Regions from separate parts of the Anaerobacillus sp. genome, predicted to be linked through region 2. Evidence: riboswitches for the same ligand, from Rfam matches in the RefSeq annotation. Region 2 holds a riboswitch; each other region holds the start of a gene.
The links. Region 2 has a riboswitch for lysine ahead of dapA (4-hydroxy-tetrahydrodipicolinate synthase). Riboswitches for the same ligand answer to the same signal wherever they lie in the genome.

Region 1 (3,660 bases), on a different contig from region 2:
TATATTTTTTAAACCGAAAGGATGAAACCATGGGAAATAACAAAAAAAGGGTCATTTTAATAACTGATGGTGATGACTCCGCCAGAAGGGCTGTTGAGATTGTTGCAAAACAAATTGGCGGACGGTGTATCACAAGTTCCTGGGGGAATCCGAGCAAATTATCTGGTGAGGATTTAGTAAATCTAATCAAAAAAACTCCTCATGATCCAGTCTTAGTCATGTTTGATGATTGTGGCTATACAGAAGAGGGGCCAGGCGAGGAAGCAATGCGTTATGTAGCAACGCATAACGATTTGGAAATTATTGGCGCAATTGCAGTGGCTTCAAAAACTCATGATAGTGAGTGGACAAGAGTCGATGTAAGTATTGACCGGAATGGTAATTTGACGGAATATGGTGTGGATAAATTCGGCCTTCCAGATATAGAATTGGGAAGAATTAATGGAGATACAGTATACAATTTAAACGATTTAGCGATACCTTTTATTATTGGGATTGGTGATATCGGTAAAATGGCAGGGAAAGATGATGTTGGGAGGGGGGCTCCGATTACAAGAAAAGCTGTAGAACTTATTCTAGAAAGGAGCAACAACTGTGACTAACGAGATTGTTGAAAAAAACAGTATTGAAAATATAAAACAAAGTGTTTCAAGAAGAATGGTTGAAAATGAGAATTATTTAAAAGAAACGTTAGGGATCGGTACAACCTTCGATATCGGTGTTAGAAAACTTTCGATTTTAGATAAGGAACTACAAATTTATTTTCTAAATGGCCTTTGTGATAGTGCGTTTATTATCGAAGTGCTAAAAGAATTAATGTTTTTGGATGCGACGGAAAAGAAACAAGTTAGAATAAAGGAACAAATTGAAAACCGCTTAACGCATGTACAAGTTGAACGTGTCAAGCTATTGAATGAAGCGGTTGATCAATTACTTGCAGGTCTTATCGTTATTTTAATTGAAGATGAGACAGAAGCAATACTAGTTGATGTAAGAAGTTATCCTGGAAGAGGACCTGACGAACCTGATACAGAGAGAGTTGTTAGAGGTGCTAGAGATGGCTTTACGGAAAACTTAATCGTAAACACAGCCCTAACAAGAAGAAGAATTAGAGATGAACGCTTAAGGCACGAAATTGTTCAAGTAGGTGTTCGATCAAAAACGGATATATGTATTGCCTACATAAAAGATATTGCCGATCCTGAGTACATTGAGACTGTGAAAAAAGAGCTTGAAGGAATAAATATTGACGGAATTTCAATGGCTGATAAAGTAGTAGAAGAATATATTGTTAAACAAGGCTTAAATCCGTTTCCGCTTGTCCGTTACACAGAACGCCCTGACGTAACAGCAACCCACTTACTAGAGGGACATGTCGTTGTATACGTAGATACATCTCCAAGTGTTATTATTTTACCAACGACTTTTTTTCATCATGTCCAACATGCAGAAGAATTTAGGCAAGCGCCTTTAGTAGGGACATTTTTAAGATGGGTCCGTTTTTCGGGGATGATCTTCGCCTTATTCATTTTACCATTATGGCTTTTAATGGTCATGCAACCTAATTTGTTGCCAGAGGTACTTGAATTTATAGGTCCAAACGAAACGACCAATGTCCCGGTATTTGCTCAAATCGTTATTGCCGAAGTAGGTATTGAATTGCTTAGGATGGCAGCTATTCATACGCCTTCACCATTAGCTACAGCGCTTGGGTTAGTCGCGGCATTACTGATTGGAGAAATAGCGATAAATGTTGGTTTATTTATCCCTGAGGTTATTTTGTATGTCGCCTTAGGAGCTATCGGAACTTTTGCTACACCTAGTTATGAATTAGGAATTGCTTTAAAACTTTCACGTTTAGCCCTATTGTTTGCAGTATTTATTTTTAAGGTACCAGGTTTCATGATTGGTGTTACGCTATTAATTTTATTCATGGTTAGTATCAGACCGATGAATACACCCTATCTATGGCCGTTTTTACCTTTTTATCCAAAAGCATTTTTGGACATACTGTTTAGGTTATCAGTACCAATTAAAAAGAAGCGACCTAAAATAGTAAATCCACAAAACACTACAAAGCAATCCGCAAATTAACATATTGCGATAAAAAGATTTTTGTGATAAAGTTTTACGTAATCATTTTCCCTCACTCAAATGGTTTGGGAGTTAGACTAAATATAAAATCCTCATTTTAAATGAGGTAGAGGCGCAAAAAGAATGAGTAAACTGTGGAGCTAGGGAAGCGTTGAAGCAGCTTGAAAGGTCGATTTGCCGAAGTGAAGAAATAGATTTCCCTTTCATTCTTTGCTGGGTCGTTATTGAACAAATAACGGACTGTCACTGCAATTTGCAGTGGAGGACTATCTTTATATATGAGGTTACGAAAGCTTTTATGGCGGATAATGTAACTTGCATTACCGCCTTTTTGTTTAGAAATTATTATTTTGAATATTGAATTTTATATACAGTAAACAGGTATTGTCTATGTATACTTTTGAATTCAACATTCACATTACGGGAGGAGCAAAGTGAATGTACACACATGGGACGAGTAGAATTAATGATTTAGGACATTTAGAAATTGGAGGTGTTGACTCCGTTGATCTGAGTGAACGATATTCAACACCTCTATATGTTTATGATGTGGCGTTAATCAGGGAACGCGCTAGCGACTTTGTTCAAGCTTTTAAGAAGCGCGGCATCAAAGCTCAAGTGGCATATGCAAGTAAAGCATTTAGTTGTGTGGCGATGGCTCAATTAGCTAAAGAACTAGATTTAAGTTTAGATGTTGTATCTGGTGGCGAACTCCATACAGCGCTAGTTGCGGGTTTTCCAGCAGAGAAAATTCATTTTCATGGAAACAATAAAAGTGCTTTAGAAATCGATTTGGCAGTAGAGGCAGGGATTGGCTGTTTTGTTGTCGACAATTTTTTTGAAATAGCTCTACTAAAAGAAGCAGCTCAAAAACATCAGAAAAAAATTACGGTACTTTTACGAATTACACCAGGAGTAGAAGCGCATACTCATGAATATATTTCAACAGGTCAGGAAGATTCTAAATTTGGCTTCGATTTAATTAGTGGTCAAGCTGAAGAAGCGATCATCAAAGTTAGAGACGATGAAGCATTTGAAATGTTAGGCTTCCATTGTCACATCGGTTCACAAATTTTTGAAACTACTGGTTTTATTATGGCTGTTGAAAAAGTGTTCTCATATTTGGCAGAGTGGAAGTCGAAGCTAGACTATGTACCACAAGTATTAAACCTTGGTGGTGGTTTCGGAATACGTTATATCGAGGGTGATACACCCCTCCCAGTTTCCCATTACATTGATGCAACGATTGATGCAGTTGAAGTTCAATCGGCAAAGCTTGGTATCGATATACCTGAAATTTGGATTGAACCAGGGAGATCTCTTGTAGGTGATGCAGGAACAACACTATATACAGTAGGCTCTGAAAAAGAAATTCCTGAAGTTCGTCACTATCTTTCTGTAGATGGTGGTATGACCGATAATTTACGTCCAGCTCTTTATCAAGCGAAATACGAAGCAATGCTTGCTAATCGAAGCAATGATACCAAGCAAGAGACCTATTCTATTGCTGGAAAGTGCTGTGAGAGTGGTGATATGCTAATTTGGGATATCGCTTTACCATTTGCA
Region 2 (3,660 bases):
CTTAGTATTTCAAAACCAAGCTCACTGTGATTTTTTATATGTTCATATTCTTCGGGAGTTAAAGCTCCAGGCTTATTTAGGATTTCCTTTGAAATGTAGACTTTTCCGATGTCGTGCAACATTGCACCTAAACCGATCTCTTCAATATTTCTGATTGGTAGTCCGTTAGCAATCGCAAGTTGACAGGCGTACACGGTGGTGTTTAAGCTGTGGCTGTACAAATGATTCTCATGAATTTTCGTCGTTGCTAACAGATTTAAGGCAACTGGTGTTTCTGTTAAGCATGATAAAATATCTCTAAATATTTTTTGGAAACTGCGAATGGCTCTTTGTGATTTCATCATCCCGCGAAGGTTTGTTGTCTTTAAATCTGCAATGGTATCTAAGCTTTCGGTTATGACATTGACGGCTTCGTTTCGAAGCTCATCTGGAATTGATTCGACGATATCAATACCTTCGGATGCTTCATCCTCAATGTGAATTGTAAAAATATTATACTTTTTTAGTCCTGTTATAAGGCTACTCGTTAGTTCGGTTCCTTCAGCTAACAATACTTTTCCTTTACAATTAAAGATGGTCTTTCCTAGCTTTAAACCTGGCTGGCAGCGATCTATCGTAATTAAACGCATGCTAATTTTTCCCCTTTTTGCGTTTTTTTCTGATTATTTCTATATGTCAAAGTTCGACACCTTTTATTATAACTCCTTCAAAATAAAAATAAAAAAATGCACAATTTGGCAAACTTCGACAAGTTTGAAAGAATCGTTGCTCGTAAACCCAAGTCTAGTCCTATCAGCTTAAGTCTTTATAAAATTTTAGGAGCGTTTTAGCAAAATAAATTACGACATTCTACTTCGAATTTTGGCGATTAGGTTGCAATTCTGGTGGGAATTTGGTATCTTTGATCAAAGTTCATATTTCTTAACTTCAATTTATTGAAGTGATAGAGGCGCATTGACCATTAGTACAAATTTTGAGGAGAATGAGCTCCGTTGAAAGTTTGGAAAGGGGGATTTGCCGAAGTAATTAGTACTCATGAAACTAGTTACTGGGTCTGTGATTGAATAAACGCAGGACTGTCGTATAGTTTTTTAACTATATGGAGGGCTATCTTACGCTGGAATAACCGTGAATGTTTATTATCCTAGCAACAACGATTCCCTTCGTTGTTGCTTTTTGTTTTATCGCCAATGATAATTTGGTGATAATAGTAGAAAAACTCAGCTTACTTTTTCTACTTTCATCGCGGTTGATCATGTGATTTAGCTCTATTCAAGAACTTATGTCACCTGTAGGCTTACCTGAAAACTCCTTCTGTACTCTTCGAACATTGGAAAATTCTAGCGCGACTGGTGGCTACAAAACTTACTGAATAGAGGTGTGTTTTATGAATTTTGGACATTTATTAACGGCAATGGTTACCCCATTTGACCAAGAAGGAAAAATTGATTTTGAAGCAACAAGAGTATTAGTTAACTATTTAATTGACAACGGGACAGATGGGATTGTAGTTGCAGGGACTACTGGAGAATCTCCTACCCTATCGATTGAAGAAAAAGCAGAACTGTTTGCTTTCGTTGTAGAGGTTGTCTCTGGGCGCGCTACAGTTATTGCTGGTACCGGAACAAATTGTACAGCAACGTCCATTCATTTAACAGAAATTGCGAGTAAAGCTGGTGTTGACGGGATTATGCTCGTAGCACCATATTACAATAAACCTAATCAAGAAGGGCTCTACTTACATTTTAAAACAATTGCAGCGTCTACTCACCTACCTGTTATGCTATACAATATTCCAGGTCGAAGTGGCGTTAATATCAAAGTGGAAACAATTGTTCGGTTGTCGCAAATTGAGAATATTGTCGCTGTCAAAGAAGCAAGTGGTGATTTAGAAGCAATGGCTACTATCATTCAAAATACACCAGATGATTTCTACTTATATAGCGGTGACGATGGTCTTACGCTACCAGTGCTAGCAATAGGCGGTCATGGTGTTGTCTCGGTATCTGCACATATCATCGGAAATGAGATGAAGCAAATGATCACAGCGTTCCAAAACGGCGATTCGCAAAAAGCGGCATCATTGCACAGAGAGTTACTACCAATTATTAAAACGATGTTCATTGCACCTAATCCTGCTCCTGTAAAAGCAGCCCTAGAAATGTTCGGCCAAAATGTTGGTTCCGTTCGGTTACCATTAGTTCCACTTTCAGAATCTGAATTAGAAACTGTTCATGGTGCCGTTAAGTCAAAATTACTAACTACAGTACTATAAATAAAAGTTGTGAAAAAAGGCACGTAGAGAGCTTCCCATCAGGAGAAATGCTTTCTATGTGCCTTTTACTGTTCCTCGACGTTCGCGAAGGTAACGTGAGAAGGTCACGTGGAAGGGTTTTATATGCCTTTTCGAAAATGTCGTTGTCCAAAGTGCACACTTCTTAGTTGTTACCATAAAAAAAGCTGACCCAAAGCTAAGTAACAGTCACTTATGCAAAATATGTAGCGTTTAACTTAAAAACAATACATATTTTGCCCTCACGAGGTGAACTGTCACTTATGGGACAACCTTCATAATCTGTCATTACTCTTCAACTGGACTAAATTCATGAACCCAAACTCTCATAGTAGGAAGCCAAGGCATTCCTTTATGTAAAGATAAGATGGAGATTTTATACTCTTCTAATGTTGCGTACCCTTCATCATTTGCCATTTCATCGGTTAGATCGCCTAGCGTTTGACGATATACATGGTCGACTTTGAATGACTTTCCGTTTAGCACCATGATTTCGCCTGGATCTGCGTATCTGCCATTTCGTCTTACTGCTGTTTTCTGACCTGCAATGATCTTTTCAATATCACTAGCTCCTGTTACTAACCTATCTATTTCACATGTTTTTGGTGGTAACTTTTCAATTTCTGACATAATTGTCGTCCCTCACTTTTTAACTTTTTGTCTATTATAACATTAAGAATATAACAATGTTAGAAAATGCATTTCTCATTTATGGTTGCCATTAAAAATTCGACATGTTCTCCAATACCATTGAGTGTCACCGTTCACATCCTCTACGCCTTTTTTCACAATAAAAAATAGAGGCTGTCTCGCAAGTTTCAAAGCACCTCGAACTCGTTTTATATATAGAAGTCGTTTTTAGTGAAAACTCTATATATTTCGTGAGGTGATTGATACTTGGGACAACCACTATCTTCCAGTTTTTTTATTTTACGTACATTGGAATGACTCAATATTCCTTAAGTCAGTACCGAAGTATACCCACATCCATCCATTCCAACGGAAGCCTGAGATAGATCTTCTACCAATAAATGTAGGATAGAACCAAAATTGTTGTCTGTTTGTTAACCATACATAGGTAAATCGATATAAACAACCTCTAATCGCTCCTGGATCTACCGCGAAAACGCCAATTTGTTGTGTTTGTGTCGGTACAAAAGCAGGTGGTGGTGTCGTTGGTGGTCCAAATTGCTGACCAGGTCCTGGGGCTGGCGGTCCCGGAGGTCTAGGTGGTTGGCCTGGTACACCAGGTGGCGGTCCCGGAGGTCCTGGTGGTCTAGGTGGTTGGCCCGGCACTCCTGGTGGAGGCCCTGGAGGTCCAAATTGGCCACCGAAAAATGGGAACCAAGAACCGCCAAATAATCTTT
Region 3 (3,660 bases), on a different contig from region 2:
AAACCACTTAGAACAAGTTAAACTACAGCTGACCCGTGAGCCGAAAGCTTTGCCGAAAATGAAGCTAAATCCTAATGTGAAATCAGTGTTTGAGTTCACTTACGACGATTTTGAATTAGTTGGTTACGACGCTCATCCACATATTAAAGGAGAAGTTTCCGTATGATTTCTTTAATTGTCGCTACAGGCGAAAATCGGGTGATCGGCTTAAATAATCAAATGCCTTGGCATTTACCAGCGGACTTAGCTTATTTTAAAAAAACCACAACAGGTCATGCTGTTGTCATGGGAAGAAAGACATTTGAGTCAATTGGACGCCCACTCCCCAATCGAACAAATATTATTTTAACAAGAGATCAAGAGTTCCAAGCGGAAGGTTGCCAAGTCATTCATTCCCTAGAGGAAGCACTACAATATAGTCAACAAGAAGATCTGTTTATTATCGGTGGTGCCCAAATTTATGAACAATTTCTCCCACATGCAAGCCGAGTCTATCTTACATTTATTGATCAAAGCTTTACCGGTGATACGTTCTTTCGAGAGCTAAATGATCAGTGGCTTCTTGTCTCGAGCGAAAAACACGATCCTGATGAAAAGAATAAATATCGTTATGAGTTTCGAGTTTATGATAAAAAATAATATCGAGATATGTCATCTCCAATTTAAATTTCATTATTTTAGTTAAGAACCAGTCCTCCTTTGCATACATATGAAGTATGTGAAGGGGGATTTTTATATGTTAAAGCGAAGAAAATACAGACCACAAAAAGGTCCGCTTCCATTTCGATATGTACTATTAATTTCATTTCTAATTTTTTGTATAATGACCGCACAAGGATTTGTCATTGTCGAGAAAGGGATCCGACCAACGTTAATTTCAATTGCAAACACTGAAACGCAGCGAATTGCGACTCTTGCAATAAATGAGGCTGTAAGTAAAAAAATCCTTGAAAACTCTGATATGAATAATTTGATTGATCTCCAAAAGGACAATAATGGGAGGATCATATCCGCTAACTTTAATCCTTTAATCTTGGGTCGAGTATTACAAGAAACTACCTTGAACGTACAAAAATATTTGAATAAGGTTGCAAAAGGGGAAGTCGGAGATTTAGCCATTCCTGACGGGATAGAAGTTGATCAAGACTCCTATCATCAACACGGAATTATACATATGATTCCACTAGGCCAAGCAACACAAAATTCGTTACTTGCTCATCTAGGTCCAAAGGTACCTGTAAGATTAACGGCTATTGGTGACGTAAAATCACAGATTAAACAAGAGGCAAGTTCTGTTGGTATTAACAATGCGTGGATTAGCTTGTCGATTGAAATAACGGTAGACGTAAAGATTGTCATACCATTTGCTACAGAAACGAAAGAAGTGCAAACGTTAATTCCAGTTGGAATGATCTATATTCAAGGAGATGTACCACAATTTTTTCACGCCGGTGGCGAAGGTAGTGGAAGCATGCCAATGCCAGCAATTATTAATCAACAAGACTTAAACGATGCGATAAACAATAATTAACAGTTGCAAAACTTGTCGTACGATTGTTATAATAACTAAGTTAAAACCAACTAAATATAAGTAATACCTCATCTATAGGTGAGGTAGAGGCGCAAAACTTAAGAGTAAGTAGCTAGAGAATGACAACTGTGAAGGCTACCTGAAAGGAATTTTTGCCGAAGTGACTATTATCGTCGAAATAATTGTTGCTGGGTCTACACTTAATAAGTGTAGAACTGTCACAATCTTTTTCCCAAAATTGATTGTGGAGGACTACTAAACTTTTGTGAGGGATTATTGTTTACGTATAAAGGTAGCAATAGGTTTCTCTATTGCTGCCTTTTTGTGTTGAAAGCATCGGCTAAGTTCTATCGTTCCCCTCTTATACAAGCAGTGGATGACGGCGATGTGAAAGAAGTTAGCCATATTTTCATTCAGGATTGAGAACAGAAAATCGTGAATGAGCAGCAAAAGAAGTCTTCTAACATCGACATTCTTGAATGGGATTCAAGGTTGCTTTATGTTTTTTCTAGGGCTAGAAAACTAGCTACTACAATATTGATTTATGGAGGAAGAAAGATGGTAGAAACAATTTATAGTTTAATTCCACCGGTTTTAGCTTTGTTGATGGTTATAGTAACACGGAGAGTGTTACTATCACTCGGAGCCGGGATTGTTGTGGGCGCATTAATGCTTAATTTTAATAGTGGCGAGAATTTTATTAGTTTAACAGACAATGTTTTGATCAACAGTGTAAAACAAATTGCTGCGATCGTATTTGCGATTTTTATTGATGAAGGGGCGATTAATTCTTGGGAATTATACATCATCTTCTTCTTATTACTGCTTGGAATGATTGCTGCTTTAATTGCCGTAACAGGCGGAAGTCGTGCCTTTGGTGAGTGGGCAATGAGCCGTGTTAAAACAAGAGTTGGCGCGCAACTTGTTACAGTTCTACTTGGGATTATTATTTTTATTGATGACTATTTCAATAGTTTAACAGTTGGTAATGTCGGTCGCCCGTTGACAGATCGCCACCGTGTTTCGAGAGCGAAATTGGCGTATTTAGTGGACTCAACAGCAGCTCCAATGTGTGTCATTGCACCGGTCTCGAGCTGGGGTGCTTACATTATTACGATTATTGGGGGAATTTTAGTAACACACAGTGTTACGCAGTGGGAAGCGTTACAAGCATTCGTACTCATTGCTCCAATGAACTTTTATGCAATCTTTGCGATTTTAATGGTTGTAGCAGTTGTCTACTTTAAGCTTGATTTAGGCCAAATGCGTGTTCATGAACAACGCGCGATTGAAACAGGAGAAGTTGTCGACAAGAAGAAAGGACCAGTTCCAGGGGATCAAGGTGATGTTTCTACTGTCGTTGGAAAAGTTGGCGATTTAATTTGGCCAATCGTTACATTAATCGTGGCAACAGTGTTCTTTATGATTACAACAGGTATTCAAGGTACCGATGGTGATGCAACCATTTTAGCGATTTTTGAAAATACACATGTCGCTGCTGCTCTACTTTACGGTGGCTTAGTAAGTTTAGCTGTAACCTTAGTACTGAGCTTCTCAAGAAAGCTTGGATTAAATGATATAGGTTTAGGATTATGGGCTGGTATTAAATCCATGCTCCCTGCCATTTACATTCTTATTTTTGCTTGGACAATTATTACGATCATTAATGACCTGGGTACAGGTATTTATTTAGCAGAGGAAGTTGTTAAAAAGCTGAACATGAGCGTAGCCTATTTACCAGTTATCTTATTTATTATTGCTGGTTTTATGGCATTTTCAACAGGAACAAGCTGGGGAACATTTGGAATTATATTACCGATTGCTGGTGACATTGCAGCAGCAACTGATATTTCATTAATGCTACCAATTTTAGCAGCTGTTTTAGCAGGTTCAATCTTTGGTGATCACTGTTCACCAATTTCAGATACGACGATCCTATCGTCAACAGGGGCCGGAAGCCATCATATTGACCATGTGATGACACAGTTACCATATGCATTAATGATTGCTGGGGTTTCCATTGTTGGTTATCTTGTTCTTGGTTTAACAGGAAGTGCAATCATCGGTTTCTTAGCTGCAGCTGCAGCATTTGTTGGAGTGGTTTTCGTCCTGAAAAAAATAGTTCCTGC
Region 4 (3,660 bases), on a different contig from region 2:
CTGAAGTAAATAATGCTTCAGAATACGTTACACTAACACCTGGTAAGCTTGAAATAGGTAAATATAATAAAAAACTAAATAAAAACATGGCAATGATATATGATATGATAATAATTCGAAACGGGGTTAAAAACTTCCCCTTAGATAAATTCATAAGTATGTACCTCCGGAAATAATTCGGGGTTAGTATACCACAAATTTATGAATGACATATAGTGATTTTTAAATATTCGAGATATAATAACTTAAAAACAAAAAAATGGGGGAGAAAGATGATCTTTAGTCAAAAAAAGACACCTGAGATAGATAAAACAGAGCTACAAATTCCGTTGTTTGGCTATGATCTTTTAAGAAAAGATGTTTTGCCTGATCTTTTAGGGAAAGAACATAACATTATTTTATATTGGGCCGGTAAATCATTAGCAAGGAAATACCCTGTCAGTTCTATCGATGAGATTATTTCTTTTTTTAGTCGAGCTGGGTGGGGTGATCTTACATTAGTAAAGGAAAAAAAATCTGAACTTATTTTTGAACTCACTTCTCATTTATTTATCGATAAAAAAACGGCGATATGCCCACTAGAAGCTGGATTTTTAGCAGAACAAATCCAAGTTATTAAAGGCTTTATAGCTGAGACGAATGAAGAACTTAGAAGTGGAACACCTAAAAAAGTTATCTTCCATGTAAAATGGGATATTCATGATAGAACGGTATAAAGGAAAGAGGCTGTCCGATAGGTATTGCATCTCGAAGTCATATAGAAGTGTACGTTTTGTACATTATCTATTTATAGTAGCCTTGGTGACTGATACTTCTCTTTGGGACAGCCCTTTCTTTTGGTTACTAGAGACTAACTGATTTTTTTAATTTAAACAGGTACATTAATTTTATCTAATTCAAATTCTTCATGGAGTGTCTCAACAGCTTTCACCATTTCACTTTGATCAATTACTGTCGACACTTTAATTTCTGATGTACTTACCATTTTCACTAAAATCCCTTGATTAGAAAGTGCCTTAAACATTTGTCCTGCAACTCCTGGATTGGAAATCATTCCTGAACCAACGATAGATACTTTTGCTAATCCTGTGTCGTGAAGGATTTCTTGGAATTGAAGGTTTTGACGATTTTGTTCGAGAACTTCCAATGTTTCTGTTAACTTTTCAGAAAGAATTGAAAAGGAAATGTTTGTATTCTCACTATCAATAACATTTTGAATAATAATGTCAACATTAATGTTATTTGTTGCTAATGTCGTAAATAGATTTGAGAGTCCACAAATATCATTTGGCATGCCACAAACCGATATTTTTGTCACATTACTTTCGAATGCTAAACCTCTAACAACTAAATTTTCTTCCATTGATACTTCCTCCTCAATCATCGTTCCTTCTTCTTCTACCATGCTTGAACGAACCGTTAATTTCACATGGTAATTTTTTGCGAATTCTACAGCACGAGGATGTAACACTCCTGCACCTAGGTTTGCCAATTCTAGCATTTCATCATAGGAGATCGAGCTTAATTTTCGTGCTGTTTTCACGACTCTAGGATCTGTTGTAAACACCCCCGTCACATCTGTAAATATGTCACAGCGATTAGCATTTAGTCCCGCAGCAAGAGCAACTGCTGTTGTATCCGAGCCACCTCGTCCTAACGTCGTAATCTCGCCATTTTCAGTAACACCTTGAAATCCAGCAACGATAACAATTTTTCCTTCTGCCAAGTGATTACTAATCATTTCTTTTTCAAATTTACGGATACGAGCATTACTATGACAAGCCTCTGTTTGGATGCCAGCTTGCCAACCTGCTAATGAAATTGCTTTGTAGCCCTTCGCCTGTAATGCCATCGTTAAAAGGGAGATCGTTACTTGTTCTCCGGTACTAAGAAGCATATCCATTTCTCGCTTACTCGGATTTTCAGTAATGTCCTTCGCTAATGAGACTAAATCATCTGTTGACTTTCCCATCGCTGACACAACAACGACTACTTGGTCACCGCCTTTAACAGTTTCAATTACTCTGTTAGCTACATGCTTAATTCGATCTACATTTCCAACTGACGTTCCACCAAATTTTTGTACGACTAAACCCATGTGAGTAACATCCTTTCATTTTCCTAAATTCTATCCCAGCCGTTTCTCATAGAAAAGCTAAGAGCTTAGACAATCACTAAAATAAACATTTCCACTGCTGAAATACTTTATAATTTTCCTAAAAAATAAAAAAGCATCAGCAAGGAAAACCCTCACTGATGCTTTAACTAATGTCAAAACAAATAGAAACTAAATAAATGTTCCTGTACGCGTGAGATAGTTCTCCACACAATCTTAGGAGGGATTGTGTGACAGCTCTACATTTCTTAAATGCAGGTCCAGCATAAAAAGTAGTGAGTTACTTTTTAAACTTCGGCAAATTCCCCTTTTTGCTATCTTCACTGGACCTCATCGTCCTCCGATAACATACTATTGGTTTTTGCTCCTCTACCACCACTTCAACTTTTTGAAGTATTGGATATTTAATTAAGTTAGAGTTTACCAGAAAAAGTTTAGGATGACAACAACTTTTCAGCGTTAACGCAAACCTTAGAATTTCATCTAATGTCTCAAAGGACACAGCTTAACTTTCTTGCAATTTCTCTAGCAGCGCTTTTGCTATTTTCTCAGGGATCCCGATCGATCTGAACTCTTCTAAATCTGCTTCTTTCATTTTCTTAACAGAGCCAAAGTGCTTCAATAAGACACGCTTTCGCTTTTCACCTACTCCTTCAATTTCATCAAGAACAGATGCAAATAAACTTTTACTACGAATTTGGCGATGAAAGGTAATGGCAAAACGATGGACCTCATCTTGAATTCTTTGAAGCATGTAAAATTCTTGACTATCCCTTTTTAAAGGAACGACTTCTGGTGGTTCGCCCATCATTAATTGCGATGTACGGTGTTTATCGTCTTTTGCCAAGCCACAGACTGGGATTGATAAACCTAGTTCATCCTCTAGGACACTTTGAGCAGCTGAAATTTGTCCCTTTCCACCATCAATGACAATCAAATCAGGTAATGGTTGCTTTTCTTTTAATAGCCTTAAATAACGCCTTCTAACAACTTCTCGCATTGATTCATAGTCATCAGGACCTTGGACAGTTTTTACTTTATATTTACGGTAACCTTTTCGATTTGGTTTTCCATCGACAAATGAAACCATCGCAGAAACGGGATCAACCCCTTGAATGTTTGAGTTATCGAACGCTTCAATCACATGAGGTGTCCTAATATTCAAGGCAATACCTAGGTTTTCAATAGCTCTAACTGTTTTTGCTTCATCCCGTTCTATTAATAAAAATTTATCTTTTAAGGCCGCTTCAGCATTTTTATTAGCAAGCTCAACTAACTCTTTTTTTGAGCCTTTTTGGGGATGAACTGTGCGTACTTGTATAAATTCACTAGCAAGGTCTTTATCTATCGAGCTTGGAAGAAAGATTTCTTTCGGTTTTAAGTGCTCTTTTTGACTATAGAATTGACCTAAAAATGTTAGAAATTCTTCATCAGCTTCTTGATAAACTGGGAAGAGCGAAACATCACGTTCAATTAACCTTCCTTGTCGAACAAAGAATACTTGAACACACATCCAGCCTTTATTAAAGGCAAAACCAAACACA

Region 1: it holds a riboswitch for lysine, as region 2 does, so the genes downstream of both, lysA (diaminopimelate decarboxylase) here and dapA (4-hydroxy-tetrahydrodipicolinate synthase) in region 2, are expected to answer to the same signal.
Region 3: it holds a riboswitch for lysine, as region 2 does, so the genes downstream of both, ACK4M9_RS13730 (Na+/H+ antiporter NhaC family protein) here and dapA (4-hydroxy-tetrahydrodipicolinate synthase) in region 2, are expected to answer to the same signal.
Region 4: it holds a riboswitch for lysine, as region 2 does, so the genes downstream of both, ACK4M9_RS12475 (aspartate kinase) here and dapA (4-hydroxy-tetrahydrodipicolinate synthase) in region 2, are expected to answer to the same signal.

The regions. Positions count from the first base shown of each region.
Region 1 covers NZ_JBKBWN010000022.1:34,061-37,720, forward strand. Annotated here, with positions in the region: gene spoVAE (stage V sporulation protein AE) at 1-25, shown strand, start outside; gene spoVAEA (stage V sporulation protein SpoVABEA) at 30-602, shown strand; gene ACK4M9_RS20300 (spore germination protein) at 658-2,094, shown strand; lysine riboswitch at 2,194-2,371, shown strand; gene lysA (diaminopimelate decarboxylase) at 2,533-3,660, shown strand, end outside.
Region 2 covers NZ_JBKBWN010000002.1:281,680-285,339, reverse strand. Annotated here, with positions in the region: gene ACK4M9_RS03490 (HD-GYP domain-containing protein) at 1-629, opposite strand, end outside; lysine riboswitch at 937-1,118, shown strand; gene dapA (4-hydroxy-tetrahydrodipicolinate synthase) at 1,388-2,275, shown strand; gene ACK4M9_RS03480 (ASCH domain-containing protein) at 2,582-2,923, opposite strand; gene ACK4M9_RS03475 (hypothetical protein) at 3,224-3,660, opposite strand, start outside.
Region 3 covers NZ_JBKBWN010000009.1:35,170-38,829, reverse strand. Annotated here, with positions in the region: gene ACK4M9_RS13745 (thymidylate synthase) at 1-166, shown strand, start outside; gene folA (type 3 dihydrofolate reductase) at 163-639, shown strand; gene yunB (sporulation protein YunB) at 737-1,531, shown strand; lysine riboswitch at 1,608-1,794, shown strand; gene ACK4M9_RS13730 (Na+/H+ antiporter NhaC family protein) at 2,090-3,660, shown strand, end outside.
Region 4 covers NZ_JBKBWN010000008.1:16,523-20,182, reverse strand. Annotated here, with positions in the region: gene ACK4M9_RS12485 (TrkH family potassium uptake protein) at 1-154, opposite strand, end outside; gene ACK4M9_RS12480 (YslB family protein) at 273-716, shown strand; gene ACK4M9_RS12475 (aspartate kinase) at 869-2,098, opposite strand; lysine riboswitch at 2,308-2,496, opposite strand; gene uvrC (excinuclease ABC subunit UvrC) at 2,622-3,660, opposite strand, start outside.